DNA from 3 places in the Amycolatopsis sp. NPDC031561 genome. Region 3 is predicted to be linked to each of the others. Evidence: riboswitches for the same ligand, from Rfam matches in the RefSeq annotation. Region 3 holds a riboswitch; each other region holds the start of a gene.
The links. Region 3 has a riboswitch for S-adenosylmethionine ahead of ACZ5IK_RS44090 (aminotransferase class V-fold PLP-dependent enzyme). Riboswitches for the same ligand answer to the same signal wherever they lie in the genome.
Positions count from the first base shown of each region.

Region 1 (10,138 bases), on a different contig from region 3:
CGGGGGCGTGAAGGTCGTGTCGGCGAACGTCGTCAACGGGTTTCCTCGCGAAGGTCGGGGTGTGCCACCTCTATGCTCCCATGCCGCTCCGGGTGCGAGTGGGGGTCATCCCCGATGCGGCCCGTGGCGTGCTGTGGTGCCCTCGAAGTATGAGTAATTCACTGACCCAGATCCTCGACAAGACGTTCGGCCATCCCAGGGGACTGCTCGGCCGGTTCGGTGGCCTGGCGATGGCGCACGGCAACGCTGCCACCGAACTCCGCATCGTCGAACTGGCGTCGATCGAGTCGGGCGAAACCACCCTGGTCGTGGGGCCTGGTCCTGGTATCGGCCTGCAGGCCGCGGCCGAACGCGCCGGCCGCGCGATCGGCGTCGATCCGTCCCCGGAGATGCTCGCCCGGGCCCGCAGACGGTGTGGCGACAAGGTGGAGCTGCGGAGCGGCGCGGCGGACTCCACGGGCGAGCCGGACGAGACCGTCGACGTGGTCCTGAGCGTCAACAACGTGCAGCTGTGGGAGGACCGGGCGGCCGGGTTCGCCGAGCTGTTCCGCGTGCTCCGGCCGGGCGGCAGGCTGCTGCTGTCGTCGCACGAGAAATGGCTGCCGGTTTCCCGCCACGAGCTGGCCGACGAAGCGGACGCCGCCGGCTTCACCGACCTGCAGACCTGGACCTGGGACCCGCCGGGCTTCGGCGCCTCGCTCGCCGCTCAGCTGCGCGCGGTCAAGCCCGCGGCCTAACGCGGGTCGGTCCGCAACGGATGCTCACGCGGTACCTCGACCAGCACGATCCTGGTGCCGTCCGGGTCGGCGATCCACGCTTCGTCCAGGCCCCAGGGTTCACGGCGAGCCCCGCGAACCGGGTCCAAGCCCTTCGCGGCGAGTTCCTCGAGTGCCGCGGGCAGGTCCCGGACCTGGAGCCACAAGGCGACGTCAGGGGTCGGGCCCGTCTTCCCGGTACCGACGATCTCGATCGACCCGTTCCCGGCGAAGAACACCGTCCCACCAGGGAACTCCTTGTCGATCGCCAAGCCAAGGGTGTCCCGATAGAACGCCGTCGACACGTCGAGGTCCTTCGGGTGGATCAGCACCCTGCTGCTCAGCACGTCCATGGCTCAATCCCTACCCGATGGGTTCAGGCCATCGCAATCGCGGCGATGCCCGCCAGCACCACCACGGACCCGACAAGCCTGCGCACGGCGTTCGCCTCCTTCAAGATCAGCCAGGCCGCCAGGCCGCCGAGGACGATGCTCAACTCCCGCGCGGGTGCGACGAGGCTCACCGGAGCGATCCGAAGCGCGTAAAGGACCAGCAGGTAGGCGATCGGTGAGAACAGGCCGACGATGACGATTTCGCGCTTGTGCTCGCGCCAGAGCCACGAGACCTCTTCGCGGTCCTTCAGCGCGTACGGCGCCATGAGCAGGCTCTGCACGATCGCGCCGGTTCCGAAGTAGACGATCGGCGGGACACCGAGACCGGTGACCGAATGCGCGTCCCAGAGTGTGTAGGCGGCGATCGTCAGCCCGGTCAGCAGCCCGTACGCCACGCCCTTGCGGCGAGCGACGCGATCCGCGGCGTCGGCGTGGGCGGGTGCCCGCCCGGTACCGATGACCAGCACCCCGGCGACCACGAGGAACGCGCCCACCAGGCCGAGCGGCCCTGGTCGCTCCCCGAGCAGCACGACTGCCGCGAGCACCGAGATCAGCGGCCCGGTCCCGCGGGCGAGGGGATACACAACGGACAGGTCACCGACGGCGTACCCCCGCTGGAGGACGACTCCGTAGGTGACGTGGAACACCGCGGTGACCGCGGCGGCCAGCAGCCATGTCCACTGTGGACGTTGCGGCTCCACGGCCAGTGAAACCGCCATGACGGGGATGAGCAGGATCGCGGACAAGCTGTAGTACGCCCAGACGAACCGGGCTCCGCCACGGCGGATCCGCTTGGCTGCCAGATTCCAGCCCGCGTGAATGACGGCGGCGGCGATGACGAGGGACAGGGCGGTGGCGTTCACTGCGGACCTTTCACGTTTTCCGCGCATGCGGAAAACACCGGTCCTCCAGGCTTTTGTCCCGTCAGATGAACGGCGGTGCTTCCGGCCCCGCCGATGGTGCCGCTCGGACCTGTCCCGCTTGCCCTGATTGTGTGTTTCGTTGAACGGGCAGGCGGCGGAACCCTAGGCACTACGCTCTCGACCGTACCGCAAGAGCCCCTCCGGAGGCGGCCGAGATCCGCTCCGGGACGACTGTTAAGCTGGCCCTTCACCGCTGTGTGGCATTCCGTCATGGAGGAAACCCGCGCCGCTTTCACGAGCGCGCAGGGCCGGTCACAGCGCGGCGGTGAAACCACCGAGAGAGTCAAGAGGAGCGCCCCCGTGGCCAACATCAAGTCGCAGATCAAGCGCATCACCACCAACGAGAAGGCGCGTCAGCGCAACCAGGCGATCCGGTCCTCGGTGAAGACCGCGATCCGCAAGTTCCGCGAGGCCGCCGACTCCGGCGACAAGGCCAAGGCCCTGGAGCTGCAGAAGGACGCGGCCAAGAAGCTGGACAAGGCCGTGACCAAGGGCGTTCTCCACGCCAACCAGGCCGCCAACAAGAAGTCCGCGCTGGCGAAGCGCGCTAACTCGCTCTGATTTTTAATCGCGCGCTGACGTAAACGCGATGAAGGGGCGCCGACCCGCTTGTCACTCACGTGGCGCGGGGAGGCGCCCCTTCATCGCGTTTACGTGGGCCTTCGGCCCAAGAGAGGGCGCGCGACTGGTGAAGTCTCGCCGTCGCGCTGGCGCGCTTCCGGCGAGACGAGTCCGCCGGTCCGGTTGTCGGGCGCGTTGATCGTCGGGCTCGGTCCAGTGAGCGCTGGGCGTGGTCCGGCGGGTGTGTTAGCGGCTGGGGGTGCCGTGTGCGGCGACGACCTCCAGGACGGCGCGTTCCAACGCGTATTCCGGGTCGGCGGCGGCGCCCTTGACCTCGGCGTTGAGCCGGGCGACGATCCGCATGGCGGTGGCGAGACCGTCCTGCCCCCAGCCCCGTGCCTGCCCCTGCGCCTTGCGTACCTTCCACGGCGGCATCCCCAGCTCGCCCGCCATCTGGTTCGGGTTCCCGCGCCCCGCGCCGGACACCCGCGCGATCGTCCGGACCGCGTCGGCGAGGGCGTCCGCGACCAGCACGTACGGAACGCCCAGCTGCATCGCCCAGCGCAGTGACTCCAGCGCCGCCGCCATGTCGCCGGCGACGGCCTTCTCGGCGACGGCGAACCCGTTCACGTCCGCGCGGCCCCGGTGGTAGCGGCGGACCGCCTGCTCGTCGACCGCTCCCCCGGCGTCCGCGACGAGCTGGGTCGCGGCCGAAGACAACTCGCGCAGATCCGAGCCCACCGCATCGATCAGCGCGAGCACGGCCGCACCGTCGATCTTCCCGCCGACCCGGCGAACTTCGTTGCGGACAAAGGATTCCCGCTCAGCGGCCTTGGTCAGTTTCGGGCACTCGACGACCTCCGCCCCGGCCTTCTTCAAGGCCGCGGGAAGCGCCTTCGCGGCCTTGCTCCGGCCGCCTCCGCTGTGCACGACGACGAGCACGATGCCCTCGGCGGGCGCCTTGACGTAGGCCATCACCCCGTCGGCGAGCTCCTGCGAGATGTCGTGCGCGGATTCGAGGACGATCACCCTGCCCTCGGCGAACAACGAGGGGCTGACCATCTCCGCGAGCGCGGGGACTGTGAGGTCCGACACCCGGATCCGGGACAGATCCGCCGTCGGATCGGCAGCTTTGGCCGCGTCCGAAGCGCTGCGGACCGCGCGTTCGATCAGCAGCTCTTCCTCACCGAGAACCAGGACCAGCGGCGATGGGGCGGAAGCTTGCGTCGTCACGGTGACGATCCTCCCACTCGTCCTCTCGGGTGCTTTGTCCGGTGACGTGTTCCGGGCACGGTGGCCCCACCCGAGCCTCATGTCGTACGGTGTTGGCGAGGCGACGCGATCGAACGCGTGCCGACAATCGAATACCGCTCATCCAGAGGGGCAGAGGGAACGGCCCGATGAAGCCCCGGCAACCGGCGTCAGCCTGTCATTCCGCGATCGCGGGATAGCTGACGAACACGGTGCCAATTCCGGCCCGCCATGGCGGGGCAGATGAGGAAGGAACCTCGCGATGACCGCAACCCTCGGCACGACCTCCACCACCAAGACCCCGGATCTCGGACCGGCCGTCGAACTGGTGTCGAAGGAAGAGGGACACCGGCAGCCGCTCGCCCCCGAATTCGTTTCCGCCGAGGACTTCTCGCCGCTCGAAGTCGCCTACGACTTCGGCCGCGTGCGCCGCGAGGACATCGAAGCCGGGCCGAAGAACATCTGGCGCTACAAGAAACTCCTTCCTGTTCCCTCGAACGTCGAGGAAATCCCCAACACCGAACCCGGCGCCACCAGGCTCATCCAGGCCGACAGGCTCGCGAAGGCGTTGGGCGTCAAGAAGGTCTGGGTCAAGGACGACACCGGCAACCCGACCCACTCGTTCAAGGACCGCGTGGTCGCCGTCGCGCTGGCCGCCGCGCGCGAGTTCGGGTTCGACGTGCTCGCCTGTCCGTCGACCGGCAACCTGGCCAACGCGGTCGCCGCCGCGGCGGCCCGCGCCGGCTGGCGGTCGGTCGTGCTGATCCCGAAGACCCTCGAGCGCGCCAAGATCCTCACCACCGCCGTGTACGACGGCGACCTGATCGCGGTCGACGGCAACTACGACGACGTGAACCGGCTCGCCACCCAGCTCGCCGCCGAGCAGGAGAGCTGGGCGTTCGTCAACGTGAACGTCCGGCCCTACTACTCCGAGGGCTCCAAGACGCTGGCCTTCGAGGTCGCCGAGCAGCTCGGCTGGCGGCTTCCCTCGCAGATCGTGGTGCCGATCGCCTCCGGTTCCCAGCTCACCAAGGTGGACAAGGGTTTCCGCGAGTTCGGGCAGCTCGGCCTCGTCGACGAGACGCCGTACAAGGTGTTCGGCGCGCAGGCCACCGGATGCTCGCCCGTCTCGGCGGCGTTCCGCGCCGGCCACGACGTCGTCCAGCCGGTCAAGCCGGACACGATCGCCCGTTCGCTGGCGATCGGCAACCCGGCCGACGGCCCCTACGTCCTCGACGTGGTCAACCGCACCGGCGGTGCGATCGAAGACGTCACCGACGAAGAGGTCGTCGAGGGCATCCGTCTGCTCGCCCGCACCGAAGGCGTCTTCACCGAGACCGCCGGCGGGGTCACCGTGGCGACGGCCAAGAAGCTCATCGAGACCGGCAAGCTCAACCCGGACGAGGAGATCGTTCTCCTGATCACCGGTGACGGCCTCAAGACCCTCGACGCCGTCGAGGACAAGGTCGGCCCGAAGGCCACCGTCAGCGCCTCGGCCGACGCGGTCCGCGAGGCTCTCGGCATCTGAGTTCCCGGCGGCCCGCCTCAAGAACGAGGCGGGCCACGGGGCTCACCCCGTCGCGTCAGGGCGAGGCCTCGCGCGTCGGAGACGACCGCGGTGTCGCCGTCCGTGTCCGTCCTGGCGATCGCGGCACCGACCGCCCCCAGATTGTCCAAAGTGGACTTATTCGGGTGACCGTAGGTGTTTCCGGCGCCGACACTCACCAGCGCGGCCCGCGGCGCGACGGCGTTGAGAAAATCCGGTGCCGTGTAACGACTTCCGTGATGCGGGACCTTCAAGACCTCGGCACGCAGATCGGCGCCCTCGGCCATCAGGTCGGCCTGGGCGGCGAGTTCGACGTCGCCGGTCAGCAGCAACCGGCCCGCCGGGGTCCCAGCACGCAGGACGACCGAACCGTTGTTGATCACCGTGCCGTCCTGTTCGAGGACCGAGCGCCGGGTGACGTATCGCGGCCCGAGTACGTCCAGCGACAGTCCGGGCCAGTCCAGCCGTTGCCCGATCCCCAGTTCCAGCAAGGGAATCCCGCGGCGCGCGGTCTCGTCGGCGACCTGCCGCCACGCCCAGGCGGGAGCCCTGCCCGGACCGACGGCGACCGCCCCGACCGACCGGCCCTCGAAGACGGATTCGAGGCCTCCGATGTGGTCGGCGTGCAGATGGCTCAGCACGATCAGCGGAACGCGGTCCACCCCTAACCTGCTGAGGCATTCGTCCACCGGTCCTGGTTCCGGCCCGGTGTCGACCAGGATCGCCCTCCCGGGCTCGGCCGTGGCGAGGACGACGGCGTCACCCTGTCCGACGTCGCAGGCGACGGCGCTCCACGACGCCGGTGGCCACGCCGGGGCCAGCACCCGCACCGGCACGAAGACGAGGAGCCCACCGGCCAAGGCGAGCGCCAGCAGGATCCGGCCGTGACGCAGCCTGATGGCGACGAGCAGCACGACGAGCAGACCGGCCGCCAGCAGCCCGCCCCACCAGCCATCCGGCCAGTCCACGACCGCTCCCGGCGCGCGGGCGCCATGGCGGGCCACGGTGATGAGCCAGCTCGCCTCGGGTTCGGTCAGGCGGACGAGCAGCCTCCCCGCCGACGGCCACCATGGTCCGAGGACGGTCGCGAGCACACCGAACACGGTGGCCGGGGCGACCACGGGCGCGGCGAGCACGTTGGTCACCACCGAAACGAGACTGACCGATCCCGCCATGCCCGCGATGACCGGCGCCGTCATCACGAACGCGGCCAGCGGGATGGCCAGCCCCTCGGCGTAGCCGGCCGGAACTCCGCGTCCGACCAGCCACTCCGCCCACCTCGGGGCCAGCAGTACCAACCCGGCCGTGGCCAGCACCGAAAGCGCGAACCCGAAGTCGGCGGCCATCGCGGGATCGGCCACGACGAGCCCCGCCACCGCGAACGCCAGCGCGGGCAGCGCCGAACCCCGGCGCCCCAGTGCGAGCGCCAGCAATCCGACCGCCCCCATCACCCCGGCGCGGAGCACGCTGGGCGCGGGCCCGGCGAGGACCACGAACCCGGCGAGCCCCGCGGCGGCCGCGGCGGCGGACGTCCGCGGCCCGACCCGGAGCACTCGCAGGAGGAGAAGGATCGAGCCGCAGACGATCGCCACGTTCCCACCGCTCACGGCCATCAGGTGGGACATGCCGGAGTCCGTGAACTCGCGCTCGACCCTCGGGGACAGCGTGCTCGTGTCCCCCACGACCAGTCCGGGCACCAGACCGGCCTGCTCCTCCGGGAGGACGGCGCACAGGTCCCGGAGCCCGGTGCGCAGCGATTCCGCGGCTCGCTGCCACCAAGGCGCCGGGCCGAGGGCCGACGGCGGACCCCGCACCGAGAGGACCGCGACCGTCAGTTCGGCCCCCTCGGCCGGCGCGAGCCGTCCGGAGGCGGTGACCTGCTGCCCGGGCAACAGGTCCGTCCACCCCTCGGCGGGAGCGAGCAGCAGGATTCGGCCTGCCGAATCCACCACCCGCTCCGCCGCCACCACGGCGTCCACCGTCGCGGCGATGACCACCAGGCGGGTGCCTGCCCGGCGATCGGCGTATCCGGCACCGCGGACCGGACGTGGCCGCTCGGTGACCACCACCCTCATGGTGGCGTCGCTCCCCCGTGCGGCGGCGGCACGGAGGTCGTCGTGCTCGGCGGCCCGGATCCGCAGCGCCACCGGACCGGCGGTGAGCACCCCGAGGACCGCGAGCACGCCCAGGCCCGCCACCCACCGGGACGCCGTCCGGCGGGCACGGACACCTGCGGCGATCGCGAGCACCACGGCGGCCGCACCGCAGAGCATCGTGATCCACCAGCCGCCGAGCAACCCGGAGAGAGTGCCGAGCCAGGCCGTCGCCGCGGCCGGTATCAGCCGCAGATCCTGACCTCGCCACGACGTGGTGTCCACTTCGGACGGATCGGCGGACGGGTTCATCCGACGGACACCAACTCCCGGATCTTCTTGAATTTGGATTCGCCGATCCCTTCTACGTCACGGAGTTGCTCGACCGTGGTGAACCCGCCGTGCCCGGACCGCCAGTCGACGATGCGTTTGGCCATCACCTCGCCGACCCCGGGCAGGGAGTCGAGTTGCTCGGCCGTGGCCGTGTTCAGGTCGAGCTTCCCGGTCGGTGTTCCTGTTCCGGCCGCGGCCGGAACAGGAACACCCACGGCCACCTGCTCGCCGTCGGTGAGCCGCCGGGCCAGGTTCAGCCCGGTCAGATCCGTTCCGGGCGGTGCCCCACCGGCCGCCGTGAGGGCATCGGCGACCCGTGCGCCCGGAGGGATCGTGACCAGGCCGGGTTTGAGCACCCGGCCGACGACACTGATCACCAGAGGCGCCTTGCCCGCCGCGGCGGGGACGTCTCCGGCGGCCTTGGCCGATGGCAGAGGCGGCGGGGTCTCCGCCCCTGGCCGGTGTCCGAACAAAGCGATCGCGCCGGTCACGATCACGGCCACCGCGATCAGCACGGCCACCACGGCCAGCCACCGCCGGTTCACCGGAACCCCGTCCGCCGTGAACCGGGCGGGCACCCAGCGGCGAACGAGCCTGCCCGAAGGCGGGCCCTGGGCGGCGGGCGGCGACAGCTGCGCGGCCAGCCACGCCAGCCTGGCGTTGGCGGAGGAGCCCGGTGGACGGGCGGTTTGGTCGAACACGTGACCGACGCTACGGAGCGGGGGTGGCGGGCGGCAGTGGAGAATCGCGAGGCTGTGGACAAGTGGGGTGTTGTGGACAACCCGGCCTCGGGCGGGGCCGGATCACCGGTTTCCGTCGGGGCCGTGTGGGATGGTGGCGGGTTTCCCTAACCCACCCGCTGGATCACGACACCGAGCACGCCTGGACCGGTGTGGGCCCCGATGACGGCGCCGATCTCCGACACCACGCACCCCTCCGGGCAGTCGATGGACTCTTCCAGCCGGTTGGCCAGTTCGACGGCGCGTTCCGGCGAGGCCAGGTGGTGGACGGCGATGTCGGCGAGTCCGCCGTCCGCCGCTTTCACGGCGAGTTCGACCAGTCGCGCCACCGCGCGGTTCATCGTCCGCACCTTTTCCAGCGGCTGGATCTTGCCCTCGGACATGTGGAGCACCGGTTTCACCGCGAGCGCCGTGCCGAGCAGGGCCGCCGCCGGGCCGATCCGCCCGCCACGGCGCAGGTATTCGAGGGTCTCGACGGCGAACAAGGTCTCCGAGCGGCTCACCGCGTCGACCGCGGCGGCCTCCACCTCGGCCGGATCGGCCCCGTCCGCGGCGGCGCTCGCCGCTCGCAGGGCGGCGAAACCGAGTCCCATCGCGGTGCTGCGCGAATCGACGACGCGCACCTTGTCCGGCCCGACCTCCTGGGCCGCGAGCACCGCCGCTTCCCAGGTCCCGGACAACTCACGGGACAGATGGACCGACACGACGGCGTCCGCGCCTTCGGCCAGCGCCGCGCGGAACTCCTTGACGAACTCGGCGGGGGTCGGCCGGGACGTCGTCACCATGCTGCGTTTGCCGAGCGCTTCGGCCAAGGCCGCGGGGCCCATTTCGACGCCGTCGAGGAACACGACGCCGTCCACGAGGACGTGCAGCGGGACCACCCGGATCCCGTTCCGTTCGGCGAAGCCTTCCGGCAGGTGGGCGGTGGAATCCGTGACTACGGCGACCGACACGGCAGTCAGCCTACGTTGCCGCGGGGCGCAGCACCGGGGCCATCAGGCGGGCCATTTCCGCGCCGACGGCGGCATGTCCTTCCCAGCCCCAGTGCATCCCGTCCGGATTGCCCCGGCCGCTCAGCACGTGATCGCCGACGACGGCCGCGAGATCGAGGAGCGGGACGTCCGCGCGGCGCCCCCAAGCGGCCATGGCCGCGGCGGCACCGGAACGGGCGGTGTGGACGCGGCCGTAGGAGTCGGACCGGTGCACGGACGGCAGCATGCCGAAGATCGGCAGGTCCGGTCGCAGCACCCGCAGGGCTCCGACGGCCTCGTCGAGATAGCGGACGGTCAGCTTCGCCGGAAGGACCGCCGGACGTCCCCGGAAGGCGACGGCGAGCCGTGGCTGGGCCGCCAGATACGTCTTGCGCACCACCCGCCGCAGCTGGTCGGGTCGCAGGTAGCGCAGCCCGGTCCGCAGATAGGTGGGCAACGGCGAAGGCAGGGTGTCCATGCTTCCGATGGCCAGCACCACGGCGTCGACGTGGTGGAGGTCGGCCCAGACCCGCGGATCGCCGGTCAGGGACCACCAGGCGTCACGGGCGTTCC
Region 1 is NZ_JBVILA010000007.1:220,966-231,103, forward strand. Features, by position in the region: gene lepA (translation elongation factor 4) at 1-36, opposite strand, end outside; gene ACZ5IK_RS17880 (class I SAM-dependent methyltransferase) at 150-737, shown strand; gene ACZ5IK_RS17885 (VOC family protein) at 734-1,108, opposite strand; gene ACZ5IK_RS17890 (EamA family transporter) at 1,132-2,037, opposite strand; gene rpsT (30S ribosomal protein S20) at 2,371-2,631, shown strand; gene holA (DNA polymerase III subunit delta) at 2,878-3,864, opposite strand; SAM riboswitch class I at 4,000-4,132, shown strand; gene thrC (threonine synthase) at 4,145-5,410, shown strand; gene ACZ5IK_RS17910 (ComEC/Rec2 family competence protein) at 5,428-7,833, opposite strand; gene ACZ5IK_RS17915 (ComEA family DNA-binding protein) at 7,830-8,555, opposite strand; gene ACZ5IK_RS17920 (DegV family protein) at 8,702-9,547, opposite strand; gene octT (diglucosylglycerate octanoyltransferase) at 9,558-10,138, opposite strand, start outside.
Region 1: another riboswitch for S-adenosylmethionine. It lies ahead of thrC (threonine synthase); the one in region 3 lies ahead of ACZ5IK_RS44090 (aminotransferase class V-fold PLP-dependent enzyme).

Region 2 (10,138 bases), on a different contig from region 3:
GAGAGTTTCATGTCGTTTACGGCCGAAGACATCACCGGCGCCACTTTCCCGAACGCCCCGATCGGACGGCGCGGATACGCCAAGCACGAGGTCGACGCGTTCCTGGAGCGGATCGCGGACACGATCTCGGACCGGGACGACCTGACGGCAGCCGAGGTCCACCACGTCATGTTCTCGCGTCCGTTGATCGGGAAGCGCGGCTACGACGAGCGCGAAGTCGACGATTTCCTCGACAAGGTCGAAGGACAGCTCGCCCACCGGACCGGCCAGCACGTGCTCGGCGTACCCGGCGCGCGTGAAGAGGACCAGGCGACCGCCGAACGCGCCGTTCCGGACCGCGGTCCCGTCGAGTTCCTGCGGAAGCGCTAGTGCCCGTCACCGCGTTCGAGGCCAGGACCCGGCAGTTCGACCGGGCACCGATCGGCGCCCGCGGCTACTACGAACCCGCGGTCGATGCCTTCCTCGAACGGGTCGCCGCGACTCTCGACGGCGACGACGACCTGTCGGTTTCGGACGTCCACAACGTGGCGTTCGCCAAAGCGCCGCTCTCGAAGCGAGGCTACGACCCGACAGCCGTCGACGCGTTCCTCCGGGACGTCGAAGGCACGCTAGCCGGGCTTTCCCAGGCCGCCAGCTACTACATAGCGCCGGCCCTGGAGCACACCCACACCCGTAAGCCGCCCTGGCGACGCCGCTGACCCACGGAAGCTGCTGAAAGGGGGCCGGGATCGCGATCTTCGCGGTCCCGGCCCTCTCGTGTCAGCTGGTCGCCGCGTTCTTGGCGATCCTGTCCGCGAACTGGGTGGCGGTCGCGGCCCGCTTCACCTTGCCCGAAGGCGTCTTGGGCAAGCTCCCCGCCGGAAGCACCACGACCGCGAAGGGCCGCATGTCGACCGCGCCGCGCACCTTGGCCGCGACTTCCTTCGCCAGCGCTTTCTCCGTGTCCGGATCCCCGGCGAGCTTCGATTCGAGGACGACGGCGAACCGCTCCCGGCGGCTGCCCGCGTCGATCCGCACGGCCACGGCGTTCCCGGCCCGAACCCCCTCGACCGACGTCGCCGCCCGCTCGATATCGGTCGGGTACAGGTTCCGGCCGCCCATGATGATGACGTCCTTGCGACGGCCACAGATCACGATCATGCCGTCGACCAGGTAACCGAGGTCGCCGGTGAGCAGCCAGCCGTTCTCGTCCTGTGTCGCGAGAGGACCTTCCATGGTCAGGTACCCCGGCGTCACGGCCTCGCCGCGCAGGCGGATCTCCCCGACCTGGCGCTCGCCGAGCACGGTGCCCTCGTCATCGACGATCTCGGCCTCGAGCCCATCGAGCGGCGGCCCGAGTACCGCGAAGGAACGGACGTCGTCGGTCCCGCGCCGCGGGTCGCCCTCGGGCACCGGTACCGCACGGTTGTCCGCCTCGAGCGCGTCGGCTTCGACGATGTCCAGCGTCAGTCCGGTGAACAGCGGCGCGAACGAAACCGCGAGAGTCGCCTCCGCCATGCCGTAGGCCGGGAAGACGCACTCGGCGGGCATCTTGAATCGTGCCCCTGCCTCGACGAACGTCTGCACAGCAGTTTCGTCGATCGGCTCGGCGCCGTTCAGCGCGATCCGGAGCTTCGAGAGGTCGTATGCGTTGTCGTCGTCGACACGAGCCATCCGCCTGCCGACGATCGCGTACGCGAAGTTCGGCGCGGCCGTGGTCGTGCCGTTGTACTTGCTGATCAGCTGCGGCCAGATCAACGGCCCGGACAGGAACTCGAGCGGCGTGATCTTGACGAGTTCGACGCCGAACGTCATCGGAACCGTCAGGAAGCCGACCATGCCCATGTCGTGGAAGGTGGGCAGCCACGAGACCATCACGTCGACGTCGAAATCGAACTCGGCGCGATCGACCATCGCCTTGACGTTCGAATACAGGTTTCCGTAGGTGATCTGAACGGCCTTCGGATCGGCCGTCGACCCACTGGTCAGCTGCAGGAGCGCGGTATCGGACTCGGCCGTCGGCACGGGCTCGGCCAGTGGTTCGGCCTCGAGCAGCTCGGTGATCACCTGGAACGCGATGCCGTGCTCGGTGAGCACGGGCGCCAGCTGGTCGAACGGCTCACCGAGCAGAACCAGCCCGGATCCGATCATCCGCAGCACGCGAACGGTGTCCTCGGCCCACTCGGCGAGGTCGGTGCGCTGGGTGGGCTGGTGCAGCATCGTCACGCTGCCACCGGCGAGCCACACCGCCTGCACCGTCGGCGCGATCAGCGACGGCGCCGCGGCCAGCACCGCCACCGCCTTGCCCGGCTCGAGCCCTGCTGTGACCAGACCCCCGGCGACCCTTTTGGCCTGCTCGTGAATCTCGGCCCAGGTCCGCCGAACCGGCTCCTTGGGCTCCCCGGTGACCATTCCCCGCTGCTGACCTCGCCCCGCCGCGGTGGCGACGAGCGTGTCCACGAACCGACTCATGCGCGTCACAGTACTGTCCGCCCTGGACGACCCGCTCGCCGTCGAGTGAACTCACTCGATAGCTTCGGAGGTCTCGAGCCACTGGGCCTCGACCTCCTCCTTCTCCGTTTCGACAGCCTTCAGTTCAGTGTTGAGCTCGATGAGCTTCGACGGATCGGTCGCCGCGGAGAGCAGGGCCGTATGCAGCTTCTCTTCCTTCGCGTGGAGCTGGTCGAGCTTGCGCTCGAGGCGGGACAGTTCCTTCTGCGCCGCCCGCTGTTCCGCGGCGCTCTTCTTGGGCTCGGAGGCCTGCTTGTTGCCCGGCTTCCTGTCGCTCCCTGCCTTCTCCAGGCTCTTGGCGCGCCGGTCCAGGTACTCCTCGATCCCGCCCGGCAGATGGGTCACCTGCCCGTCCCCGAACAAGGCGACGATCGTGTCGCAAACACGTTCCACCAGGTACCGGTCGTGCGAGACGACGACGAGGCTGCCCGGCCAGGAATCGAGCAGATCTTCCAGCTGCTGCAAAGTGTCGATGTCGAGATCGTTCGTCGGTTCGTCGAGCAGCAGCACGTTGGGCTCGGCCATCAGAAGCCGGCACAGCTGCAGACGGCGCCGTTCACCACCGGAAAGGTCTTCGACCGGGGTCCATTGCCTCGCCGCGGGGAACCCCAGCTTTTCGGCCAGCTGCGAAGCGGAGAGCTCCTGCTTGCCGAACACGACCCTTCCTGAGATCTCTTCGATCGCCTGCAGGACGCGCAGGTCACCGGGCAGATCGTCGAGCTCCTGCCGAAGATGCGCGAGGCTGACCGTCTTCCCCTGGACGCGGCGCCCCGTCTCGGGCTCCTTGTCACCGCCGAGCAGCTTCAGCAGCGTCGTCTTGCCCGACCCGTTGACGCCGACCAGGCCGATCCGATCGCCGGGACCGATCCGCCACGTGACGTGATCGAGCAGGGTGCGGTCGCCGACGGTCAAAGTGGCGTCCTCGACCTCCAGGACGGTCTTTCCCAGCCGTCGCCGGGCGAACGCCTGCAGTTCGACCGAATCACGCGGCTCCGGCACGTCGGAGATCAGCGCCTCCGCCGCCTCGACCCGATAGCGCGGCTTCGAAGTCCTGGCCTGCGGACCACGGCGTAGCCACGCGAGCTCCTTGCGTGCCAGGTTCTGCCGTTTCTCCTCGGCCGTCGCCGCCAGCCTCGCCCGCTCGGCCCGCGCGAAGATCCAGTCCGCGTAACCGCCTTCGTACTGCTCGACGCGACCGTTGGTGACCTCCCAGGTCACACTCGCGACAGTGTCGAGGAACCACCGGTCGTGGGTCACGACCACGACCGCGATCCTCCGGTTGAGCAGATGATCCGCGAGCCAGCGCACACCTTCGACGTCAAGGTGGTTGGTCGGTTCGTCGAGGACCACGAGGTCCAGCTCACCCGTGAGGGCCGCCGCCAGCGCGACACGGCGGCGCTCGCCACCGGACAGATTCGTCGTCGATTTTTCGACACCGAGAGCGGTGATCCCCAGACCGTCCATAATGGACCGGACTCGCGCGTCAGCGGCCCACTCGTGCTCCGCACCGTAGCGCTCCAGCACGACGTCGCCGACCGTGCTGCCGACGGGGAGTTCGGTCCGCTGGGTGACCACGGCCATCCGCAGGCCGCGGACTTGGCTCACCCGCCCCGTGTCCGGCTCGCTGATCCCCGCGAGGACCTCCAGCAATGTCGTCTTCCCGCCCCCGTTGAGACCGACGACGCCAATGCGCTGCCCCTCCGCGACACCGAGCGAAACACCGTCGAGCAGCGGGCGCACCCCGAAGGACTTGCTCACCGACTCCAGGTTGACCAAGTTGGCCATGCCTCAGCCGATCCTTTCCAAAAAGCTTGCACCACAACGAATTAGTCGATGTCCATTTCGGACATCCTCATGCGTGCACCCGAGGCGGCGCCGGCCGCGGCGCGTCGTCCCCGCCCACCAGCCGGGCTCCGGGAACAGGCCCGTGCGCGACGCGCACCGTACGACAGACACCCGCGCCGGACAGCTCCGCGGCGACCTCGACGGCCGACTGCGCGTCCGCGCACAGAAAAGCGCAGGTCGGCCCGGACCCGGACACGGTGCCGGCGAGCGCACCCGCGTTGACCCCAGCCCGCAACGTCCGGCGAAGCCCGGGACGCAACGAGACCGCGGCCGCCTGCAGGTCATTACCAAGAAGCAACGCCAGCTGCCGCGGGTCACCGGACGCCAGTGCCTCGACCACCGGAGTGTGCGAACCGATCCGCGGCGGGCTGCCCTCTTCACGCAACCTGTCGAGTTCGCCGAACACCCGCGGGGTCGAAAGACCGCGCTGATCGAACGCCAGGACCCAGTGGAACGTGTGCCTCGACAACACCGGAACCAACTGCTCGCCCCTGCCGGTGCCCAACGCTGTCCCGCCGTAGAGCGCGAAGGGAACATCGCTGCCGAGCTTGGCGGCGATACCAGCGAGTTCATCTCGGGAGATCTCGAGCTTCCACAGCGACGCGAGCCCGACCAGGGTCGCGGCCGCGTCGGCACTGCCCCCGGCCATCCCGCCCGCTACCGGGATGCCCTTGCGAAGCACCACCCGGACCTTGGACTCGCCATCAGCCTTGCCGACGTGGGCCGCCAGGGCCTGCGCCGCCTTCCAGGCAAGGTTGTTGGCCCCTGTCGGTACGGAACCTTCACCTTCGCCATAGACCTCGATGCCGGGCTCCTCGGTGACCGCGACAGTCACCTCGTCGGTCAGGGAAAGTGCCTGGAAAACGGTCACCAGCTCGTGGTAGCCGTCCGGGCGTACGTCACCGACCGACAGGTGCAAGTTGACCTTGGCGGGAACCCTGACGGTAACTGGGGGCGGTACGACGGCGAGCACGAGACAAGCCTACGTGCCCGCTCCACTTGTACTGCCACCAGGAGAAAGAGAACAGGACGACGCGGACGCAAACGGGCCGCCCTGGACAGAGTTCGTCCTGAGCGGCCCGTTCGTCGGGGAATCAAGCAGCGACGCCCTGCGGCCCGCGGACCGGGTGGGTCACGTGGCCACCACGTTCGGCGATCCAGGCGAGTGCGGCATCCGCGCGCTCGCCACGCACACCGAGGCGGAACCGGCCGACGGGCGTGTCGCCGATCCGGGTGAGGCCGCCTCCGATGGTGGCGAGTTCGACGTCGAAGCGACCGGCCGCCTCAGGCAGCAGCGCACCGACCGACGCGAAGCCGACGAGCACGACGTCCACCGCGCGGTCGTACTTCGAAGCCTGCGCACGGCCGGTTTCGATCGAAGGCAGGAGCGCCTGCGCGGTCCGGCTGTTCGGGTCGGAGACCAAGTCGAGCACGGTTCCGCGTTCGATGATCGCCCCGGCTTCCAGGACCGCGACGTCGTCGCAGACACGGCGCACCACGCCGGCGTCAGGAGTGGTGAGCAGCACGGTGACCCCGAGCTCGGCACGCGCACGGTCGAGCACGGTCAGGACCGCGCCGGATTCCTCGGGCTGCACACCCGCGGTCGGGTCGTCGGCCAGGAGCACGGAAGGTCCGGCGGCCAATGCCTTGGCGATGGCCACCCGGCGCAGCTGCCCCTCGGTCAGTTCGCCCGGCCGCTGCCCCGCTCGCGGGGTGAGTCCGACCAGATCGAGCAGATTACCGACCCGGTTACGGCGCTGCGGCCCGTCGAGGCCGAGTTGTTCGAGCGGCGACGCGATGTTGCCGGCGATGGTGCGCTCGGCAAGCAACTCCGCCTTGGTGTTCACGACACCGACCTGACGGCGGATTTCCCGCAGACGGCGCCCGTCGAGGGTCCCGGTGTTGAGGCCGTCGAGGCGGACGACACCTCGGTCGGGGCGCTCCTGAAGCCCGATGCAACGAGCGAGGGTGGACTTGCCGGAGCCGGCCGGACCGACGACTCCGAACAGGGAGCCGGCTTGGATGTCCACGCTGACATCGCGCAGGGCGACGACGGGATTTCCGTTGAGGGGAAAGGACTTGGACAAGTTTTCGACAGTGATCACGAAGGGCTCCATGCAAATGGGGCGCTGCTTCTTTCGAGCGCGCCAACCGTCACCGAGTACCCGTCCGAACGGACGGGCTTCAGAGGTAAGGGAAAAGACTCAGGCAGTAACGGTTGAGCGTCGACACGCACTTACCGTGCGGCGACCTTCGTCGACTACGCGTCGCCTGGTCAGCAGGAGCGGGTGGGTGACCCTGTTCATTAGGCACAGCCTCCATCGGTCCTGGCGGTAGCACCTGCCCTGTGGAGGGTGGTTGCTGCGACTTCGGCGAGCCAGGTCTCTCAGTCGCTCGGGATGGCTCACTGAGTAAAACCGATCCCACTGGATGAAAGCAAGCACGTAGGCGCAGATCACACGTCTGGTCGCGTCCATCATACAGGATCGGCTATCCACATAATGGGAAGACTACGAGTATTCTAGTGCCACAAAAGGCCCCTGCCTGCTAAGACAGGCATGGATCATGCAGATCCAAAAGAGGATTTACGCAGTCGTGCTGACCTCGGCGAACTCGCCTCCGCGCGGTGCCGGTCACACCTGCGACAGGGGAAACACCGCTCCTTTGGACCGGGCGCCGTGTCAGCCTACGAGACGGTCTTGGCCCGCAGCGGTCAGTCGGCCGCCGCTGCGATCCGAGCGAACTGATGAACGTCCAACTGCTCGCCGCGGGTCTTGGGGTCGATACCCGCTTTCTCGAGCAACTCCCCCGCGCGTTCGGCAGATCCGGCCCAGGACGCCAACGCCGCACGCAAGGTTTTCCGCCGCTGCGAGAAGGCCGCATCGACCACCGCGAACAATCGCTCCCGGCTCACGGACGACACGACGTCGTCGCCTCGCTCGAAAGCGACCAGTGCGGAATCCACGTTCGGAACGGGCCAGAACACCGAGCGGGGAACCGCACCGACCTTGCGCGTCTTCCCGTACCACGCGAGCTTGACGCTGGGGACGCCGTAAGTCCTGCTCCCCGGGCCGGCCGCCATGCGGTCCGCGACCTCGGTCTGGACCATCACGAGACCGCTGGTCAGCGACGGCAACTCGGCGAGCAGGTGGAGCACGACGGGAACGGCGACGTTGTACGGCAGATTCGCGACGAGTGCCGTCGGCCGTTCAGGCAGGTCGTCCGCCTTGATCCGCAGAGCGTCCGCCCCGACGACCGTCAGCCTTTCGGCTCCGCCGCGTTCGGCCACTGTGTTCGGCAGCCGCCCGGCCAGCACGGGGTCGATCTCGACCGCGACGACCTCGGCGCCGGTCGCGAGCAGTCCCAGCGTCAGTGAGCCGAGGCCCGGCCCGACTTCCAGCACGACGTCACCTTCACCGACCCCGGAAAGGTCGACGATACGGCGCACCGTGTTGGGGTCGTGCACGAAGTTCTGGCCGAGCTTCTTGGTCGGCCGGACGTCCAGCTCGGCCGCCAACGCCCTGATCTCCGCGGGCCCGAGCAGTTCAGTCACCCGACGATCGTAGCCAGCCCTGGCGGGCGCCTCCGATCGCCCGACCCGCCCGCATCATCCATCCGCAGTTTCCGAACCGGCCCGCTTCCCACGCAAGAGTGATCGGCGCAAGTTGGCATCGCCGGAGCGTGATCATCATCTACCCGATCGATACCGTGCATTCGTTCGACTCTGGGCCGACAATCGAGGGATGACCAGCACAAACACTCCCAAGGCCTTCCCGCTCGATCTGCCGGAAGGTGACCCCGAGCTGCTTCTCGACGAGTTGCAGACACGGCTGCGCGAAGGGCGACGTCTGTTCGCCGAAGTCGGCCAGATCCTGGCCGAAATAGAGTCACGAGGTGTCCGAGAGCTCTACGGATACAACTCGATCGCCGTCTTCTACGAGCATGTAGCCCGGGTCCCCCGGGCCGAGGCGCAGAAGGTGACCGGCCGGGCACTCGCGCTCAACTCGAGACGCGCGCGCGACGGGACTTCCACTCCGCCCGTCGCGCCTTTGACCGGAGCCGCGGCCGCCACCGGCGTACTGGCCGATGGCAGCATCGATCGGATCGTCAAAGTGATGCGGAGGCTGCCGGAGCACGTCCCCGTAGACACCCGGCTCGACGCCGAGAAGGTCCTGGTCGATCTTGCCGGCGTCGCGAGACCACGCGACGTCACGACCGCCGGGACAGACCTGCTCGCGCGTCTCGATCCGGACGGGGGTGACACCAAGGACCCCGGCTCGAAAAACCCCCGAAGCGAATTCTGGTTGCGTCAGAAACGCACCGGCCGGTGGGACCTGCGCGGCAACCTCGATCCCGAGACCGGTGCCCGCTTGAACGCGCTTCTGGTGCCACTGGCACATCCGGCTCCGAACGGAGAACCCGACGACCGCACTCCGGCGGAGAGACGTGGTGATGCTTTCGCAGAGATCGTGGATCTCGCGGCAGACGGCCCGGAGATCCCCTTGCCTCGGCGAAGCTCGGAGCAGGCCGCCGAGCAGCCTCCGCACGCGGAGCCTGTCGAGAAACCTGAACGAGTAGGGGATCTGGCCCACATAAGGCCTCCGCGCTGGTGGGCACGGCTGTCGAGACCCGGCGCACGAACCTCATCCGCATCGGAGCCCAAAGCGGCCTGAGGGCCACCTTGCGGGCGGAACCCACACGATGACCCTCAGGAAGGAGAATTTTCTGGCTGTCAGGCCTTCTTGCCGCAGTGCGGCCAAGCGCTGTAGCCACCGCGGTCGTCGCGGACCTTCTCGGCGACGGCGATCTGCTGGGCCTTGCTGGCCTGATGCGGGTACGCGGCGTACTGCGAGCCGCCGTAGGCGTCCCAGGTGCTCTTGTTGAACTGCAGGCCACCGTAATAACTGTTGCCGGTGTTGGCGGCCCAGTTACCGGTCGACTCGCACTGCGCGATGCGGTCCCAAGCGCCGGCGTCGCCGATGACCGGGTCCGCGGGCTTCTTCGTTCCGACCTTGACGATCTTGGGCTTGGCCTCGGTGATGACCTCTTCCGAGACCTTCTCGCGGCCGACCTCTTTACCGTTGCGCTTGGTGACCTTGTAGGTCACGGTCTTCTGGCCCGGGGTGCCCGGGTCTTCGACCTTGGTCTTGCCCTTTTCGAGCTCCGGGTCGTCGACCTTCTGCTCGGGCGGCGCGATTTCCTCGTTCTGCTTGACCATGGTGACGCCGGTCCGGCTGACGTGGACCTCTGCACCGTCGACCAGCTTGACGTCGAGGCCGCCGACGGCCTCGTCGTCCGGGCCGAGGGTCATCCGCAGCTCACCGAGGAATTCCTTGGTGGTGACCGAGTTGGTCTGAACCTTACGCGGTTCGTTCGCGCCGTCGTAGACGGTGACGTTCTTGAGGGTCTTGACCTCGACGGTGGCGCCCTCGAGCGGGAGTTCACCGTTCTGCGGGAGCGAAGTCCAGGTGCCGGCCTTCGCGAGGTCAGCGCGACCAAGCTGGTTCAGCGCTTCGCCGAGGTTGGCCGCGCGGACCCAGGACTCCTGCTGCGGCGCGCCGTCGACGATCAGGTTCAGCTTGCGGCCACGCTCAAGCTTGATGACGCCGCCGTCGCCGACCTCGGCCTGGGGCGAGGGCGAGAGGGAGTCGTGCGCGCCGACCGAAAGGCCGGCGTCTTCGAGGACTTCGCCGACCGTGTCGCCGAAGCTGTGCACGGTCTGCTGCTTGCCGTCGATGTCGAGCGTGACGCTCTTGTTCATCGCCATCGCGGCCGCGCCGCCACCGCCGAGGGTGAGCAGCAC
Region 2 is NZ_JBVILA010000001.1:725,799-735,936, reverse strand. Features, by position in the region: gene ACZ5IK_RS03565 (DivIVA domain-containing protein) at 10-369, shown strand; gene ACZ5IK_RS03560 (DivIVA domain-containing protein) at 369-698, shown strand; gene ACZ5IK_RS03555 (fatty acyl-AMP ligase) at 760-2,451, opposite strand; gene ACZ5IK_RS03550 (ABC-F family ATP-binding cassette domain-containing protein) at 2,503-4,275, opposite strand; gene ACZ5IK_RS03545 (4-(cytidine 5'-diphospho)-2-C-methyl-D-erythritol kinase) at 4,343-5,308, opposite strand; gene ACZ5IK_RS03540 (methionine ABC transporter ATP-binding protein) at 5,430-6,440, opposite strand; SAM riboswitch class I at 6,651-6,741, opposite strand; gene rsmA (16S rRNA (adenine(1518)-N(6)/adenine(1519)-N(6))-dimethyltransferase RsmA) at 7,049-7,888, opposite strand; gene ACZ5IK_RS03530 (DUF222 domain-containing protein) at 8,079-9,008, shown strand; gene ACZ5IK_RS03525 (transglycosylase family protein) at 9,068-10,138, opposite strand, start outside.
Region 2: another riboswitch for S-adenosylmethionine. It lies ahead of ACZ5IK_RS03540 (methionine ABC transporter ATP-binding protein); the one in region 3 lies ahead of ACZ5IK_RS44090 (aminotransferase class V-fold PLP-dependent enzyme).

Region 3 (10,138 bases):
CCGGGGGCCCGGAAGATCCGGTCGGTCAGGTTGCCGAGCGCGCCAGCCAGCACCAGGCCGAGGCCGATCGCCCAGCCGACCGAGCGCAGCCGCCGGGCCAGCCAGACGATGGCGACCACGACCGCCACCGCGACCAGCGCGAGCACCCAGGTCAGCCCGGTCGCCATCGAGAAGGCGGCACCGGGGTTGCGCACCAGCTGGAAGTACACCAGCCCGCCGAGGAACTCGACCGGCTGCTTGCCCTCCAGCGTGGACACGGCGATCTGCTTGGTGAGGAGGTCGATCCCCCACAGCACCGCGGCGACGGCGAACACCACGGCGACGCGCTTCTTGGGCAGCGGCGGCGCCGGTGGTTCGGTTTCGGGCTCTGTACTCACGCCCCCATTGTCCACGGAGCGTGCTCAGGTCTCCTCGGCGGCTGTCTTCGGCCTGCTCAGCAGGGCCGCGAACGCCCCGGCGAGCGCGACCAGCGACGACAGCACCAGCGCGAGCTGTCCCTGGGCGACCACGACGGCGCAGAGCACGAACGCGGCGGCCACGACCAGCACCAGCACGCTGCGGTCCAGCCAGGCGAGCAGTACCAGGCCCAGCGTCACCAGGATCGCGCTCCGCGCGTCGCCGTCCATGTCGAGTTCCCAGTAGCCGACCAGATCCGCCAGCACGATGGCGACCAGCCCGCCGAGAGCGATCGCGAGGACCTTCCACCACGGCAAGCGCTTCGACCGCAAGGCATAGAAGAGCACGGTGCCGAGGTACACCGCGAGCACGGCGAACAGCCAGTCGTCCATCCGGCTCATGCCGATGACCGAAACGGCGGACACGGCTTCACGGCTCATCTCCACGCCGTAAAGCCCTTGGTACTGCCCTTGCCCGAGAGGAGGCGCGTAGGCGAACCACCCCTCGGAACGGCTCGTGCCGACGGACAAGGCCACCACCGTCAGCTGGGCGAAACCCAGCAACGCCAGCGGAAACCAGTAACGCGGTCGCTCGCTCCCCATGCGAGGGGAGAGTAGTGGGTCAGGCGCAGAACGGGGGAAGCTCCCGCGGGTCGTTCTCCGGCACCCAGCGGCCTTCCGGCTTCTCGTACTGCCAGCGGGCGCCGCGGGCGACGATCTGGCGCAGCGCCAGGACGAGCCGGTCCACGTGCTCGGCGGTGCTGCCGAGGCCGAGGCTGACCCGGACGGCCTGCTGACCGGTCGAACCGGTGGCGGCGATGAGTCGTTTGGTCGCGATGTGCGCGCAGAACGCGCCGTCCCGCACGCCGATGCCGTACTCCGCGGACAAAACCGCGGCGAGCCAGCCCGGGTCGAAGCCGTCGACGACGAAGCTCAGCGTGCCGACGCGGTCGACGGGCGCGTCGAACAGCCGCAGCTCGGCGAAACCGGGGACACCGGCGAGACCACGGCGCAGCCGTGCCAGCAGCTCGTCCTCGTGGGCGACGATCGCGTCCCAGTTCCCGGCCAGCGTCTCGCAGGCGACACCGAGCGCGTAGACGCCGACGGTGTTGGGGGAACCGGCTTCGTGCCGCTCGGCGCCGGCGTTCCAGACCACGCCGAAGTCTTCGGAGTCGCGGGTGACGAGCTTCGTCGCGCCGCCACCGGCGAGGTACGGCTGGGCGGCGCGCAGCCAGTCCGCGCGGCCGATCAGCGCACCGGCCCCGAAGGGCGCGTACAGCTTGTGCCCCGAGATCGCGATGTAGTCGACGTCCAGTTTGCGCAGGGAGATCCGGCGGTGCGGCGCGAGTTGCGCGGCGTCGAGCGCGATCCGGGCGCCGTGCCGCCGCGCGACGGCGGAGATCTCCTTGACCGGCAACAGTTCCCCGGTCACGTTGGACGCGCCGGTGATGACGACCAGCCGCGGGCCCTGAGGGCAGTCCGCGAGCGCTTCGTCCACGGCGGACACCGCGGCGAGGCGGGTGCGCGGGGTCTGGATCCGGCGGACGTTCGGGCCCTTCCACGGCAGCAGCGCGGCGTGGTGCTCGGTGTCGAACACGACGACCGACGTGTGCTTCGGCAGGCTGCGCGCGAGAAGGTTGAAGGAATCGGTGGTGTTGCGGGTGAACACGACGGTGTCGGTCGACCGCGCGTCGACGAAGTCCCGCAGGATTCCGCGCGTCCGCTCGTAAAGCTTGGTGGAGACCTGCGAAGCGAACCCGGCGCCGCGGTGGACGCTGGCGTACCAGGGAAGGAACTCGTCGACGGCGTCGCGCACCTTGTCCAGGCAGGGAGCGCTCGCCGCGTGGTCGAGGTTGGCGTACCCGATGTCGCCGCCGGTGACCAGCGGGACCCGCAGATCGGCACACGCCACGGCCGGGATTTCGCGGGTGGCAACGGTTTCCGCGACAGTGGCGGAGGGGGTGGCGGGGGTGCTGGTGCGTTCGAGAGCGAGAGTCATCGTCATCCTCCGGGCCTGGGGACCCGACGAGGATCCCGCGCTTGCCCGCCGCACCACGCGACGAGCCAGGTCCTCACCCGGGGCACCCCACCGCGGAAGGAGGGTTGCCGGTCAGCTAGCCGGGGCTTGACGCTGACACTCGTGACCTACGAACGAAGTTAGCGGATGCACCCGCGATCGAGCCACCCCTCGTCCGGATGTTGAGACGCCGGTCACGCGTTCCGCGACCGAGGAGAACCCCCGCGTTTCGTCCTCTAGTTGCGGTACTTGCACGTGCAAGTACCGCAACTAGAGGACGAATTGCGGGAGGTCAGACGCGGAATCGGCCGGGCAGGGGGATGGTCGCACGGGACGAGACCTCGGTGGCCGTACCCGAGTACTGATCGGTGCCCGCGGCGAACTGCCAGCCGCCGAAGGTCTTGCCGTCGACCGCTTCGCCGTAGGCCTCGGCGACCTTGGTCGAGACCTCGTCGTAGGACATGCCGTTCCAGTTGCCCGCGCCGACGCCGAAGTCGCGCGAGTCACCGCCCTTGGCGGCGGCGGGCAGGGTCCACAGGGTGAAGTGCACATGGGCGCCGGTGCTGCTGCCGCCACAGGGCAGCGCGTTGCCGGTCCGGCCGAGGGCGTCGCCCGGGACGACCCGCTGGCCGTCGGTGACCGAAATGCCCTCCATGTGGTAGTACCCGGTCCGCCAGCCGCCGTCGTGGTCGACGGTCACCCAGTCGCCGCCGTCGCAGTGCTGGATCCGGACCGTCCCCGCGAGCGGGGCGCGAACGGTCTTGTCCCCCGGGCTGAAGTCGATGGCGTTCTTCACGCCGGAGGTCCCGTTGTCCGAGTGGATCCCCGCCGAGTAGACCGTCTGGCCGGTGTCGAACGGCAAGCCGAACGCCGGGAACGCGCCCGCGGCCGCGGCCGCGGGCGGCGCCGAGAGAACCACCCCGACGAGAACGGCGGTGGCCCCCAGACCGGCGAACCGCACAGGAAGTTTCGTCACCTTGCGTACTCCTTACCCCGTGACACTCACCCATTCGATGGAGTGGATTGCGGGGAAAGTAATCCAAAAGGAGTACAAAAGGGAACAACTCGTAGTGAAATTTCTGAGATCAGCCGACGAAAGACTGGTGCGATCTCGTGACCTATTGGCCGGATTCGCCCTTCCACCTGGCGAGGCGTCCGGCACGGTCGACGGCCCGGAGGCGTCGTTCGGCCGCGTCACGGGCGTCGGACGTGGTCACGACGAGTAACTGATCACGTTCCTGGAGCCGGGTGTCCTTGTTGGGCGTGAAGCCGATGCCGTCGCGCACGAGCAGGCTGATCGTCGCCCCGATCGGCAACCGCAGCTCCGCCAGATAGACGCCGTGCATCTTCGACCCGGGATTGATCCGGACCTGCAACAGGTCGGCGCCCATCTCGTCGAGCGGCGCGGAGTCGACGTCGATCTCGTGCGCTTGGGCGTGCTGGGCCAGCCCGAGCACTCTCGCGAGCGGGCTCAGCGTCGCGCCCTGGAGCAGGGTCAGCACGATGACCAGCACGAACACGGCGTCGACCAGCTCCTGCGCACCGGGCACCCCGGACGACAGCGGGATCAGCGCGAGCACGATCGGGACGGCCCCGCGCAACCCGGCCCAGGACAGGAACACCTGTTCTCGCCAAGGGATCTTGAACGGCAGCGCGGACAGCACCACCGACAGCGGACGGGCGAGCAGCAGCACGACGGCGCCCGCGACCAGCCCCTGGATCAGGCTTTCGAAGATCCGGCTCGGCGAGGCGAACAGGCCCAGCAGGACGAACAGCCCGATCTGCGCGAGCCAGCCGAGCCCCTCCGCGAAGGACAGCGTGTCGGACCGGTGCGGCAGCTTCGAGTTCCCCAGCACCAGGGCGGCGACGTAGGTGGCGAGCAGGCCGGAGGCGTGCGCCAGCTGCCCGCTCGAGTACGCCACGACACAGACAGCGACCGTGGCCAGCGGATACAGGCCGGTCGCCGGCAGCGCGGCCCGTCGCAGCGCGTGCGCGCCGATCCAGCCGAAGGCCAGGCCGATGACCAGCCCGGCGGCGAGTTCGTAGACCACCAGCAGCGGCAGCGACCAGTCGATGGTCGTGCCCTCGGCCAGCACGACGACGGCGATGTACGCCGGGGCGTCGTTGATGCCCGACTCGATCTCCAGCGCGCCGACGAGCCGCTTCCCGACCCCCGCCGATCTCAGCACCGAGAACACCGCGGCGGCGTCGGTCGAGGCGAGCACCGCGCCCCACAGCAACGCCATCCGCCAGTCGAGGCCCAGCAGCCAGTGCAGGGCCGCGCCGGTGACCGCGATACTCACCGCGACGGCCACTGTGGACAGTGCGATTCCGATGCCCAGCGAGGGTTTCACGGCCGTCCACCGGGTGGTGAGACCACCTTCGGACAGGATCATCACCAGCGCGGCGAGGCCGAGCGACTGGGTGAGCTCGGGGTTGTCGTACTGGATGCCGAACCCGGCTTCGCCGAGTAGCACCCCCATGCCCAGGTAGAGCAGCAGCGAGGGAAGGCCGACCCGGATCGACACGCGGACGGCGATCACGGCGACGAGCAGGACGGCACCACCGGTACCGAGAATGAGCGGGAGCTGCTCCATGTCGCCTCCCGTCCGGTCGCCGTGAGGGCTCCAGAATAGTGAGGCGGTGATCGTCACTCGTTCGTGTACCGGTCGAAAACCGTCCGGATAGCCTGTGTTACAGACTGTCCTTTACGGACTCCGCAGGGCCACCAGGTCCACCCCGAGTTCCGCGAACGGTTTCTCCGCCGCGGGCAGGACTTTCACCGCGCGGTTGCCCTCACGGGACAACCAGCCGGCACTCACTCCGTGAGACAGTAATGCCGCCGGGACCCGGCCCGCCAAATGATCACGCCGCACTGTCCAATCGAGACAGTCGCGCAGCATCGGACGGCGGCTTTCGGCGATCTCCACCCCGAGGGCGCCGAGCACCTCGCGTCCGCGACCGGTCAACGTCAGGCCGTCGGCCTCGTCGATCAGCCCGGCGGTGAGCATCCCGTCCCGCAGCGCGACCCCGACCGTCCCGGCCAGGTGGTCGTAGCAGGTCCGGGCGAATTCGAGCCGCTTCACCCGGACCGACGAGCGCAACCCCTTCACCGGGCGATGCTCGGCGTGCTGCGCCAGATGCTCGATCAGCTCCGCCACCCGGGGGTCGGCGATCCGGACGTAGCTGTGCCGCCCCTGTTTGACCCGCACGACGAAGCCGGCCTCGGTCAGCTTCGTCACATGCTCACTCGCCGTTGACGCGGCGACTTCGGCCGCTCCGGCCAACTCGGTCACAGTCCAGGCACGTCCGTCGAGCAGCGCGAGGCACATCGACGCGCGGCTCGGATCGGCGAGCACGGCCGCGACCTCGGCCAAGGCGATCGTTTCCATGAGTTCACCGTAGAAGACGCACGGTTCGGCGACGGCCGAAACGTCAGCCCGCCAGGAACTTCGCCGCCAGCCGGACCGCGGGCCCGGAATCGTTGGAGCCCTCGAGCATGACGGCGAACGCGACGTCGCCGCGATACCCGACGAACCAGCCGTTGGCGTCGGCACCCGAGCCGAACTGCGCCGTCCCGGTCTTGCCGAAGACGGCGCCGCTGCCCTTCAGCGCCTTCGCGGTCCCCGTCGTGCAGACCTCGCGCATCATCGCCCGGACCTGGTTCAGCACCCCGGCCGGCGGGGCCTGGTAGCCGGTGTTGACCTTGGTCTCGAGCCCCTGCCACAGCTTCGGCACCACCGGCTTCCCCGTGGCGACGGTGGCGGCCATGAGCGCCGCGCCCAGCGGGCTGACCTGCACCCTTCCCTGCCCGATCCCGGCCTCGACCTGCTCGTCGCCGCCCGCCGACGGCTCCACCTTGCCGGTCTCGGTCGCCAGTCCCGGGATCTCGAAGTCGGCGTTGAGACCGAACTGGCTCGCGGCCTTCGCGAGGCCGTCCGCGGGCAGTTGCCCGGCGAGCCGCCCAAAGGTCGTGTTGCACGAGGCGGCGAAGGCCGTCTTCAGCGAGACGGTCCCCAGGTCGAACCCGTTTTCGTTCTTGAGCGTGCGGGTCCCGATCTGCTCACTGCCCGGGCAGGCCACCGGCGAGTCGGCGGAGATCCCGCCCTTCTGCAGCGCCGCGGTCGCCGTGGCGATCTTGAAGGCCGAACCCGGCGAATAGAGGCCGTTGAGCGCCTTCGGCTGGTCCCCGGCCGCGCCGTTCTGCGCGACGGCCAGCAGTTCGCCCGAAGTCTTCATCGCGACGATGATCGCCGGCCCCTGGAAGCCGTCGACGGCCTTCTGCGCGGCGCTCTGGGAAGCCACGCTCAAGGTCGAAGCCAGCGGTTCGTCACTCTCGCCCGCCTGCCCGAACAGCGTTTCGACCGGCTTGCCGGAGGCATCGACCCGCGACACGGTGACGGTGGCGGGCGTCCCGGAGCCGCCGTTCTGCTCGGACGCGACCTTCGACAGCGCCCCTTGCAGGATCGGCGCGACACCCGCCGCGTCACCGCCGACGAGGGCTTTGCCGTCCCTGTCGGCCACGACCGGCTTCGCCGAAACGGGAGCCACGGAAAGCTGCTGACCGGCTTCGAGCTTCGGGTGGATCACCGACATCGCCCAGCGGACGACCCATTTCCCGGCGTTGCGGACCAGCTCCAGCTTGCCTTCGTACTTCCAGACGCTGTTGCCCGTGAACGTCCACGAAGCGTGGAAGGTGGCCGACGTCGTGGTCGCGTTCCCCGGCGTCGTCGGAACCTCGCCCAGGGACGTCTTGACCGGCGCCCCTCTGAGCGCGGCGCGCGCCGCGGACAGGGCGGCCGTACCCGCCGCCGGATCGTCGACCGGCGCACCGGTCAGGTCACCGGTGTCGAACTGCCGCAGGAACCGGGCGGCGACCTGGGCGGGGCTTTGGAACGCGCTCTCGGTCGGCTCTCCGGGGCCGCCGGTGGCGGCGGGCGCCGGATCCTCCTTGACCAGCAGCACCACCGCGGCCACCACGATGGCGACGACCGCCAGCGCGGCGCCGATCAGGATCCCTCTTTTCCGGGCAGGACTCATGGACTCGCTCTCCCCCAGTACGGCGCGTACCTCGCGCGCCCCCGGGCCAGCCTGCCGATTTCCCCCGCGCGAGGCGGCGCGGCGGCGAGAAAGCGACGGTTCCGAATCCTTTTCGTGATCCCGGTGAGCGAACCTGCCCCGATGTCATGAAAGGGGCTTTCAGGACATTTTTCGTCCTGAAAGCCCCTTTCATGACACTCGTGGAGTGGGGCGAAGGTCAGGCTTTGGCGACCGCCACGGTCACCTTGGTGCCCTCCCCGACCGTTCCGGCCGAGCCGTCGGCGACGGCGCCGTAGGCCACCGAAGTCGCCAGGGTCTCCGAAGCGATGAACTCCTCGTGCGTCTTCGCGGCCGTGACCACGTCCTCCGGCGCGTCGACCGTCAGCGCGATCCGGTCGGCGACGTCGAGACCGGCGTCGCGGCGAGCCTGCTGGACGACCCGGACCAGGTCGCGGGCCAGGCCCTCGGCCGCCAGTTCGTCGGTGACCTCGGTGTCGATCAGCACCAGCCCCGCCCCGCCGGGCAGTTCCGCGGCCGCGCCGCCGCCCTTGGCGACCAGACGCCGGTCGTACTCGCCCTCGACGAGCTCGATCCCGGCGGCCACGACGGCGCCGCTCTCCGACGTCGTCCACTCGCCGGCCTTGACGGCCTTGATCACCGTCTGGACGTCCTTGCCCAGCCGCGGCCCGGCCGCGCGGGCGTTGACCGCGACCTCGAAACCGCCGTGCGCCGCGACGTCCGCGGTCAGCTCGACCGACTTGACGTTGACCTCGTCGCGCAGGATGTCGGTGAACTCGCGCAGCGAGTCGGCCTCGTGCGCGGCGACGACTAGCTTGGCCAGCGGCAGCCGCACCCGCAGCTTGTTCGCCTTGCGCAGCGAAAGCGCCGAGGACGCCACCTGCCGCACGCGGTCCATCGCCGTCACCAGCGCCGCGTCGGCGGGCAGGTCGAGCGCGTTCGGCCAGTCGGCCAGGTGCACCGAACGGCCGCCGGTCAGGCCGCGCCAGACGACCTCGGTGGTCAGCGGCAGCAGCGGCGCCACCACCCGGGACGTCACCTCCAGCACGGTGTGCAGGGTGTCGATCGCGTCCTGCTCGCCCGCCCAGAACCGGTCACGCGAGCGGCGCACGTACCAGTTCGTCAGTACCTCGAGGAAATCGCGGACGGTCGAGCAGGCACCGGCGACGTCGTAGGTGTCGAGCGCGTGCTCGACGTCGGTCACCAGTTCGTGCGCCTTCGCCAGCACGTACCGGTCGAGGAGGTGCTTCGAATCAGTACGCCACTGACCTTCGACGCCCTCGGCGTTCGCGTAGAGCGCGAGGAAGTAGTACGAGTTCCACAGCGGCAGCACCGCCTGGCGGACGGCGTCGCGGATGCCCTTGTCGGTGACGACCAGGTTCCCGCCGCGCAGGATCGGGCTCGCCATCAGGTACCAGCGCATCGCGTCGGAACCGTCGCGATCGAAGACCTCGTTGACGTCCGGGTAGTTGCGCAGCGACTTGGACATCTTCTGGCCGTCCGAGCCGAGCACGATGCCGTGCGAGATGCAGGTCCGGAAGGCCGGCCTGTCGAACAACGCCGTCGCCAGCACGTGCAGCAGGTAGAACCAGCCGCGGGTCTGCCCGATGTACTCGACGATGAAGTCACCCGGGTAGTGGTGCTCGAACCACTCGGTGTTCTCGAACGGATAGTGCACCTGGGCGTACGGCATCGAACCCGAGTCGAACCAGACGTCGAACACGTCCTCGATCCGGCGCATGGTGGACTTCCCGGTCGGGTCGTCCGGGTTGGGCCGGGTCAGCTCGTCGATGAAGGGCCGGTGCAGGTTGTCCAGCCGCACGCCGAAGTCGCGCTCGAGCTCTTCGAGCGAGCCGTAGACATCCGTGCGCGGGTACGCCGGGTCGTCCGACTGCCACACCGGGATCGGCGTGCCCCAGTACCGGTTGCGGGAGACCGACCAGTCGCGGGCGTTCTCCAGCCACTTGCCGAACTGGCCGTCCTTGACGTTCTCCGGGTACCAGGTGATCTGCTGGTTCAGCTCGATCATCCGGTCCTTGAACTCGGTCACCGCGACGAACCACGACGAGACGGCGCGATAGATCAGCGGGTTCCGGCAGCGCCAGCAGTGCGGGTACGGGTGCTCGTAGGTCTCGTGGCGCAGCAGAACCGCGCCCTGACGGCCGGCGGAACCGGTGCCGTTCTTGAGATCCTTGATGATGTTCGGGTTGGCGTCGAACACCTGCTGGCCCGCGTAGTCCCCGACGGTCGCGTCGAACTTGCCCTGCGCGTCGACCGGCGTGACCGGCACGATCCCGACGGCGTCGGTGACGGCCTTGTCCTCTTCACCGTAGGCGGGCGCGATGTGGACGATCCCGGTGCCGTCCTCGGTGGTGACGTAGTCCGCGGACAGCACGCGGTGCGCGTTCTCGTGTCCGGCGAAGTACGGGAACGGCGGGGCGTAACGGGTTCCGAGCAGCTCGGTGCCGGTGTAGTGCCCGACGACAGCCGGCTCCTCGCCGAGTTCGCGGGCGTACGAGGCGACGCGCGCTTCGGCGAGCAGGAACCGCTTGCCCTCCTGCGCCTCGGATTCCACGACGACGTACCGGACGTCGGGGTGCACCGCTGTCGCGAGGTTGGACGGCAGCGTCCACGGGGTCGTCGTCCAGATCAGCAGATAGGTGCCGTC
Region 3 is NZ_JBVILA010000047.1:22,917-33,054, forward strand. Features, by position in the region: gene lspA (signal peptidase II) at 1-377, opposite strand, end outside; gene ACZ5IK_RS44085 (hypothetical protein) at 402-998, opposite strand; gene ACZ5IK_RS44090 (aminotransferase class V-fold PLP-dependent enzyme) at 1,018-2,394, opposite strand; SAM riboswitch class IV at 2,427-2,541, opposite strand; gene ACZ5IK_RS44095 (M23 family metallopeptidase) at 2,705-3,388, opposite strand; gene ACZ5IK_RS44100 (potassium/proton antiporter) at 3,531-5,009, opposite strand; gene ACZ5IK_RS44105 (ArsR/SmtB family transcription factor) at 5,121-5,804, opposite strand; gene ACZ5IK_RS44110 (penicillin-binding transpeptidase domain-containing protein) at 5,848-7,452, opposite strand; gene ileS (isoleucine--tRNA ligase) at 7,670-10,138, opposite strand, start outside.